2 regions of the Acidovorax sp. Q11 genome follow, and region 1 is predicted to be linked to the other one. Evidence: riboswitches for the same ligand, from Rfam matches in the RefSeq annotation. Region 1 holds a riboswitch; the other holds the start of a gene.
The links. Region 1 has a riboswitch for glycine ahead of ACYZGB_RS08335 (D-amino acid dehydrogenase). Riboswitches for the same ligand answer to the same signal wherever they lie in the genome.
Positions count from the first base shown of each region.

Region 2: it holds a riboswitch for glycine, as region 1 does, so the genes downstream of both, gcvT (glycine cleavage system aminomethyltransferase GcvT) here and ACYZGB_RS08335 (D-amino acid dehydrogenase) in region 1, are expected to answer to the same signal.

Region 1 is NZ_JBUDZG010000007.1:77,249-81,657, forward strand. It holds gene ACYZGB_RS08325 (YXWGXW repeat-containing protein) at 1-432, shown strand, start outside; gene ACYZGB_RS08330 (2-keto-4-pentenoate hydratase) at 515-1,309, opposite strand; glycine riboswitch at 1,535-1,647, shown strand; gene ACYZGB_RS08335 (D-amino acid dehydrogenase) at 1,739-3,058, shown strand; gene sorU (SorU family sulfite dehydrogenase c-type cytochrome subunit) at 3,112-3,450, opposite strand; gene sorT (SorT family sulfite dehydrogenase catalytic subunit) at 3,452-4,409, opposite strand, start outside.
Region 2 is NZ_JBUDZG010000002.1:104,168-108,576, reverse strand. It holds gene ACYZGB_RS02920 (TRAP transporter substrate-binding protein) at 1-591, shown strand, start outside; gene ACYZGB_RS02915 (TRAP transporter small permease) at 742-1,236, shown strand; gene ACYZGB_RS02910 (TRAP transporter large permease) at 1,233-2,510, shown strand; glycine riboswitch at 2,528-2,617, shown strand; glycine riboswitch at 2,639-2,765, shown strand; gene gcvT (glycine cleavage system aminomethyltransferase GcvT) at 2,816-3,964, shown strand; gene gcvH (glycine cleavage system protein GcvH) at 4,160-4,409, shown strand, end outside.

The DNA of each region.
Region 1 (4,409 bases):
GTATCCATCGCCCTGCTGACGCTGGCTGCCGCCACGGCAGCGCACGCGCAGCACACCAGCGCCACCGTTGTCATCGGTGCGGACGCGCCCCGCTACCACGGCCCGGCGCCTGTGGTGGTGCAGTACCAGGCGCCCCCACCACCCCGCCATGAGGCCGTGCCCCACCCACGCCGGGGCATGGTCTGGGTGCCCGGCCACTGGGAGTGGCGTGGCCACCGCCATGTCTGGCAGCAAGGCCACTGGGTCAAGGCCCGCCCCGGGTACCACTACCGCGAACCGCGCTGGGTGGAACATGGCGGCCGCTGGGACATGCAGCGTGGCGGCTGGGACCGCGACCGGGATGGTGTGCCCAACCGCCACGACCGGGACCGCGATGGCGACGGTGTATCCAACCGCCACGACCGCAGCCCCGACAACCCTTACCGCAACTGAGAGCCTGTTTACGATCTCGCAGGAGATCACAAACAGGCGCTGAAAGGCGCGGCGGACTGGGGCAGCGTTGGCTGGGTGCTGTTCAGTCGAACACCAGCTCCGCCAGGCCCAGGCCCGGGAAATCCGCCACCACCCGGGTGCCCGGCGCCACCAGCACGGTGCCGGTGCACGAGCCCGTCGTCACCCACTGGCCTGCGCGCAGCCCGCCCAGGCTGTGTGCGCCTTCGTTGGCCAGCCACACCAGCAACCGCAGCGGGTCGCCCGCCGGGTTGCCCCAGGTGGTGTGCTGCACGGCCACCGATTCGTTCACCCACAGCCTCACCCCTTGCGCCAGCGGCTGCACTGCCGCTAGATCGGCCGTCCCGGCGCCCACCACCAGGGCGCCATGGCAGGCTTGATCGGCCAGGCGGCTCCATTCGCCCTGCTGGGCCCAGGCGGCAAAACGGGTGTCGCACACCTCGATGGCAGCGCGCACCGACACCAGGGCCGCACGCACCTCGTCCAGGCTGTAGGGCGCGGCGCGCGGGGGCAGATCGGCGCCCAGTTCGTAGGCCAGTTCCGCCTCCACCCCCAGCACCACAAAACCGGCGGCGGGCAGGTGCACAGCGGCTTGCCCGGCGTGCTGGGCCTGCGCCACCCAGACCGAATCGCGGGTGAGCGCCGCGCGCGCGGGCAGTGCATCGGGCGATGCCGCGCCCACCTTCCAGCCCGCGACCTCGCCGCGCTCGCGCACCACCGCGTCCTGCACCGCATAGGCTTGGGCCGCGTTCTGCGGGCGCAACCCAGCGGGCAGGTCCAGCGGGCGGGGCGTGCGCCCCTGGCGGGCCATGGTGAGCACGGCGGCACTGGTCTGCGGGTCAAAGGCGGTATCGGGCATGGGGCGGTTCCAGGGTCAGGGAGATCGGCAAATTATGGCCACCAGCCACCGGGGGCCCACGGCCCCAGCATCAGCAACGATTGCGGCCCATTAGCGCACAGGAGTCGGTTTTCGCGTGTCGTGCGCTCCTAGAATGGCCCCCGCAGGAGAGCGCAGTGGCACCGCCCGCTGTGCACCGAAGGCGCAAACTCCCATACACGCTCAGGTTCCGTACTGCACCATTTTTCAAAGCCGTCTGGAGAGCCGCTTCGCGCAACGCGAAGCGCACCGAAGGAGCAAGCCGCAGCCCGGGTGGGATGGCGGTGAATCTCTCAGGTACCAAGGACAGGGGGAGCGGCAGCCTGGCGGACATGCGCCAGCTGCTTGCTATTGATTTAGTAGCTGCAATCGCATACCCATCAGGCGCAGACCCCTTAAAAGGCTTCAAAAATGCGCGTGATCGTTCTCGGCGCCGGCTTGCTCGGCGTGACTTCGGCTTATTTCCTCTCGCAACTCGGTCACGAGGTGACCGTCATCGACCGCCAGGGTGCGCCCGGCGCCGAAACCAGCTTTGCCAACGGCGGCCAGATCTCGGTGAGCCATGCCGAGCCCTGGGCCAACCCCAGCGCGCCGCTCAAGGTGCTGCAGTGGCTGGGCAAGGAGGACGCGCCTCTGCTGTTCCGCATCCGAGCCGACATGCGCCAGTGGCTGTGGGGCCTGTCTTTTTTGCGCAACTGCACGCCCGCGCGCACGCGCCACAACATCGAGCAGATCGTGCGCCTGGGCACCTACAGCCGCGACACGCTGCAGCAGCTGCGCGCGGCCACCGGCCTCCAGTACGACCAGCGCACGCAGGGCATCCTCCACTTCTATACCAACCAAAAGGAATTCGACGGCGCACTGGCCCCGGCCGAGCAGATGCGCCAGCTGGGCTGCGAGCGCCAGGTCATCAGCGCCGACGAGGCCGTGCGCCTTGAACCCGCGCTGGCCCACATCCGCCCGCAGCTGGCGGGCGCCACCTACACGGCCGAGGACGAATCGGGCGATGCCAACCAGTTCACGCGCGAGCTGGCCAAGCTGTGCGAGGCGGCGGGCGTGCAGTTCCGCATGGGCCACCACATCACCGCACTGCGCGAGGCAGGCGGCCGCATCGACCACGTGGAAGTGACCAACGCCGAGGGCCGGTTCGAGCGCGTGCGCGGCGATGCGTTTGTGCTGGCCATGGGCTCGTTCAGCCCGCTGCTGGCACAGCCGCTGGGCATCCAGCTGCCCATCTACCCGGCCAAGGGCTACTCGGTGACGATGCCGGTGAAAGACGCCAGCAAGGCGCACCAGGTGAGCCTGACAGACGACGAGTTCAAGCTCGTGTTCTCGCGCTACACCAGCGAACGCGGCGGTGATCGCCTGCGCATTGCAGGCACGGCCGAGCTGAACGGCTACGACCGCCACCTGAACCAGGTGCGCTGCGAGGCCATCGTGCGGCGTGTGGAACAGCTTTTCCCTGGCGCGGGCGACGCGAGCCAGGCCCAGTTCTGGAGCGGACTGCGCCCGGCTACACCGAGCAACGTGCCGCTGATCGGCAAGACGAAGGTGGGCAACCTGTTCCTCAACACCGGCCACGGCACGCTGGGCTGGACGCATGCCTGCGGCTCGGGCAAGGCCCTGGCCGACATCGTGAGCGGCCGCGTGCCCGAGGTGGACTTTGCGTTCCAGGGCTTGCAGGGGCGTGCGGCGGGCGCGGCGTTGGTGCCGTCGCGCACGGCGGCCTGAAGCAGCGCGCGGTTGCAGCGAGGCAGCGCTGCAACCGCCACGAAAGCCCGCGCCTACTTGGCCGCGCCCGTGGCGTGCGCCACAAACTGCGCCACGGCCAGCATGTCCTTCTCGCTCATGCGCTCGGCATACGAGGGCATCACGCCGATGCCTGCCTTCAGCGCGCGCAACACGCGGCCCGCGTCGGGTTTCAGCTCATCCAGCACCGGGCCCACCTGGCCCTCGGCCCCAGCGGCCTGCAGCGTGTGGCACACCGCGCAGGCGGGCTGGATCTTGGTGAACAGCTCCTTGCCACGCGCCAGTTCGGCAGGGTCGGCGGCCCAGGCCGCCGCACAGGCACCGACAGCCCACAGCGCCACCCCGAGGTGGCGCGCTCGGTTCCACCGCCCCATGTCAGGCGACAGCCACCGTGACAGCGTGGTCGCGCCAGCTGGCGTTGTTGTAGCCGCCCAGGTTTTCCTCGCGCTGCTCGGCCTGCACATTGCCCGCCGTGTCGGTGGCGCGGCTGGCCAGCACATGGCTGCCTGCCTCCAGACGCACGGGCAGCGCAAACTGCCGCCAGGCAAACGGGCCCAGGTCGGGGCCGATGAGCTTGGCCGCCAACCAGGTTTTGCCACCATCGACCGAGACTTCCACACCCTTGATGCCGCGTGTGCCGCCAAAGGCCACGCCATGCACCTGCACCTGCCCGGGCTTGAGCGCGCCCTTGTCGGGCAGCGGCCCGTTGATCCAGGACTTGACGCCCATCTCCCACACCGAAGGCTGGTCGGGGCTGGCCTTGCTGCCGGGGGGCGACATGCGGTAGCCGTGCGACATGATGCGTGCCTGTGACTGTGCGCTGGTAAACGCCACGCGCTTGACGTACTTGATGTTGTTCACGCCCTGGTAGCCCGGCACCACCAGCCGCAGCGGGCCGCCGTGCGCGAGCGACAGCAGCTCGCCATTCATCTCCCAGGCCAGGAGAGCGTCATCCAGTGCCTTCACGGGCACCGAGCGCTCCACCAGCACGGTGAGCGGGTCCACGCCCTCGGGCAGTTTTTCGCCGCCCGTGCCGGTCAGGTAAGCAGCACCATCGGCCAGGCCACCCAGGGCCGCCACCACGTTGCGCAGCGGCACACCGCTCCAGACCACACAACCTGCCGCACCCACCTGCCAGGGTGTGCCGCTGGGCTTGCTGGGGAAAAAGCCCCGCCCATTGCCCGAGCACTGCAGCACCGTGGCCACGGTTTCCACGCCCAGGGTGCGAAGTTCGGCCAGCGTCAGGCTGCGCGGGTTTTTCACCCCTTCGACGGATACGCTCCAGGCATCGCGGTTGTCCAGAATGGCCGCGTCGGGCGCAGGCAGGTTGTTA
Region 2 (4,409 bases), on a different contig from region 1:
ACCAAGTTCGACAGCAAGGGCTTCAAGGCCCTGGCCTGGGCCGAAAACGGCTTCCGCCATATGACCAACAGCAAGCGTTCGGTGAACACGCCCGATGACCTCAAGGGCCTGAAGATGCGCACGATGGAGAACCCCGTGCACATCGCCGCGTACAAGGGCTTTGGCATCATCACCACGCCCATGGCCTTCCCCGAAGTGTTCACGGCCCTGCAACAAGGTACTGTGGACGGCCAGGAGAACCCGCTGCCCGTGATCATCTCGGCCAAGTTCGACCAGGTGCAAAAGCACCTGACACTGACCGGCCACGTGTATTCGCCTGCCATCTTCGTGATGAACAAGGGCGCTTTCGAGAAACTGTCGGCCGCGGACAAACAGGCCTTCATCGACGCCGCCAAGGAAGGCACCAAGGCCAATCGGGCCCGCGTGGACGAAGACGATGCCAAGGGTGTGGCCGACCTGCGCGCCAAGGGCATGACGGTGGTGGACAACCCCGACAAGTCCAAGTTTGTGGCCGCACTGGCCCCCGTGAATGCCGAATTCGAAAAACAGTTCGGCAAGGCCACGCTCGACAAGATCCGCGATTTCAAGTGATGCCCACGCTACTATCGTTGTAGTAGCAACCAACGCCCGTAGCGCAAGCGCTATCGGGCGTTTTTATTCTCGCCCCGGGTTTATTGCCTGATTGCTTACCGTGTTGTTCCCCCTGTTGATTCAACAACTGCCCATGGCTGGAACCGCCCCATGAAAAATGCTTTTCTCACCTTTGAACGATGGACCACGTTCATCGCCATGCTGGGGGCCTGCGCCATGCTGGCCCTGTCTGCCTCGCTGGGCATGTTCCAGATCCTCATGCGCTTTGTGCTGGAGCAGCCCGCCGAATGGACGGAAGTGCTGATCCGCTTCAGCCTGATCTGGATGGTGTTCCTCGCCATCCCCGCCGCCTTCCGCCAGGGGGCGATGGTGAGCGTGGATGTGCTGTACCGCTGGAGCCCTCCCGCCCTGCGGCGGGTGCTGGACTGGGTGGTCGCGCTGGCAGCCCTGGCGCTGATCGGCATCGTCATCTGGTACGGCTGGGACTACGCCCAGCGCGGTGGTGTGCAGAGCATGGCAGGGCTGGAATCCGTATCGATGTTCTGGGCCTACCTGGCCATGCCCATCGGCGGCCTGTTCTGCACTGTCGGCATCATCGGCAATCTCATCGACCCCCTGCGCATGGAACTGGAGACCGCCCAATGAGCATGGTCATGATTTCAACGATGGTGATTTGCTTTGCACTCACCATTTCGGTGGCCGTGTCCATCGGCCTCGCTTCCATCCTGGGCATCCAGGCATCCAACGCCAACATGCTGATCTCGGTGAAGGAGATGTTCGCCTCGATCAACAAGTTTCCGCTGGCGGCCATCCCCTTCTTCATCCTCGCGGGCAACCTGATGGAGACCGGTGGCATCTCGCGCCGCCTGGTGGAGTTTGCCAAGAGCATCGTGGGCGGCGTGCAGGGCGGCCTGCCCATGACCTGCGTGCTCACCTGCATGATCTTCGCGGCCGTTTCGGGCTCGTCGGTAGCCACCACGTTTGCGATTGGTGCCATCCTGATCCCCGCGCTCATCAAGCATGGCTACCCCACCAGCTATGCGGCGGCGCTGCAGGCCACCAGTGCCGAGCTGGGCGTGATCATTCCGCCCTCGATTCCGATGATCCTGTACGGCGTGAGCGCCGAAGTGTCCATTGGCGAGCTGTTCATCGCGGGCTTTGGCCCGGGCCTGCTGATCAGCGCCGCGCTGATGCTCTTCGTATGGGCGTACTGCAAGTACAAGGGCTGGGGCAAGAACGACGGCGATGGCCGCATGCCCTTTGGCAAGGCCACGCTGCAGGCAGGCTGGGCGCTGCTCATGCCTGTGATCATCCTGGGCGGCATCTACGGCGGCGTTTTCACCCCCACCGAAGCATCGGCCGTGGCCGTGTTCTATGCGCTCATCGTCGGCATGGTGATCTACCGCGAGATCCGCATCAAGGACCTGTTCGCCATCCTGCGCAAGTCGGCCATCTCGTCGGCGGTGATCATGTTCATCATCGCCAACGCCGGGCTGTTTGCGTTCCTCATCACACGTGCCGGGGTGCCCGATGCCATCGGCCGCTGGCTCGAAGCCGTGCTGCAGTCCCCTGCCCTGTTCCTGCTGGGCGTGAATGCGGCGCTGTTCGTGATCGGCATGTTCATCGAGACCAGCGCCGCCATCATCGTGCTGGCGCCCATCCTGGCGCCCGTGGCCATGCACTTTGGCATCGACCCGGTGCATTTCGGGCTGATCATGGTGGTGAACCTGGCGCTGGGCATGATCACACCGCCCTTTGGTGTGAACCTGTTTGCGGCCTGCACGGTGGCCAAGATCTCGCTGGACCGGATCATCAAACACCTGCTGCCTTTTGTGTGCGTGATCCTGGTGTGCCTGCTGGTCATTACCTATGTGCCATCGATTTCTCTGGCCTTGCGTGACCTGGTCTATGCCAAGTAGGCGTTAGAATCCCGCCCGTCAGGAGAGAGTGCTCCGCCCGCCAAACAGGGCGTGCAGCACCGCCGAAGGCGCAGGCAGCAGCCGAACGCTCAGGCAAAAGGACTGACAACCGCCCGCAGTGATGCGGGCGTTCCCTTGCTGGAGAGAGATGGCCCACCGCACCGCGTGATGAGGCCATCCACCGAAGGAGCAAACCGCATGGCCAGCCAGGGCGCTGCGGTGAATCTCTCAGGTAAAGCGGACAGCAGGGCAAATCCCGTGGCCACCCGTGTGGCTGCGGCCCCCATTTGCCCCGGAGTTCCGCCATGTCAGCCCCTGCCACGTCTACCCTGCTCACCACGCCCCTGAACGCCCTGCACATCGAGCTGGGCGCCCGCATGGTGCCTTTTGCGGGCTATTCCATGCCCGTGCAGTACCCCGCAGGCCTGATGGCCGAGCATGTGCACACCCGCACCGCAGCGGGCTTGTTCGACGTATCGCACATGGGCCAGCTCAAACTCATCGGCGCCGATGCAGCTGCGGCGTTTGAAACCCTGATGCCCGTGGACGTGATCGACCTGCCCGTAGGCAAGCAGCGCTACGGGTTGCTGCTCACCGACGAGGGCACGGTCATTGACGACCTGATGTTCTTCAACCAGGGCGAGGTGAATGGAGAGTCCACGCTGTTCGTGATCGTGAATGGCGCCTGCAAGGTGGGCGACATTGCCCATATCCAGGCCCGCATCGGCCAGCGCTGCAAAGTGGTGCCCATGCCCGACCACGCCCTGCTCGCACTGCAGGGCCCGCAGGCCGTCACCGCCCTCGCCCGCCTCGCGCCCGGCGTGGGAAAACTGGTGTTCATGACCGGCGGCGCATTCAGCATTGCAGGCTGCGACTGCTTTGTGACCCGCAGCGGCTACACCGGTGAAGACGGTTTTGAAATCTCGGTGCCCGCTGCGCAGGCCGACACCCTGGCCCGCGCCCTGCTTGCCCAGCCCGAGGTCAAACCCATCGGCCTGGGTGCCCGCAACTCGCTGCGTCTCGAAGCGGGCCTGTGCCTGTACGGCAACGACATCGACACCACCACCACGCCGCCTGAAGCCGCACTGAACTGGGCCATCCAGAAGGTGCGCCGCACCGGTGGCGCCCGCGCGGGCGGCTTCCCGGGCGCCGACAAAGTCTTGGCGCAGATCGACAACCCCGCCACCCTGCTACGCAAGCGCGTAGGCCTGGTGGCGCTGGAACGTGTGCCCGTACGCGAGCACACCGAGCTGCAAAGCACGGACGGCCAGAAGATCGGCGAAGTCACCAGTGGCCTGCTGGGCCCCACGGTGAACGAGCCCGTGGCCATGGGCTATGTGGCGCCCGCATTTGCCGCCATCGGCACGCGTGTGAACGCTATCGTGCGCGGCAAGGCCGTGCCCATGGAAGTGCGCGCCATGCCTTTCACGCCCGCCAACTACTTTCGCGGCTGAAGAAATGACATACCCCCTGAGTCGCCTACGGCGCCTTCCCCCTGGAAGGGGGACGCCCCCAGCGCGGCGGGGCGGCCCTTGCGCGGGGGCGCTGGCATGCGCCACGCACGTCGCACACGCCAAGGCATAAACCACGGCCCTTTGCCGCTTACATTGCTGATTCCTTTATTTACCCGTTGCTTGAGGAGCTTCCCCATGACCGTCAAATTTTCCAAAGAACACGAATGGATCAACACCGCCGACACCGCTGCTGCCGTGGTGGGCATCACCGTGCACGCACAAGATGCGCTGGGCGACGTGGTGTTTGTGGACCTGCCCGAGGTGGGTGCGAGCTTCAGCCAGGGTGACGTGGCGGGCGTGGTCGAGTCCGTGAAGGCTGCTGCCGACGTGTACATGCCCGTGACCGGCGAGATCGTGGAAGTGAACGAAGCCCTGCGCGCCGACC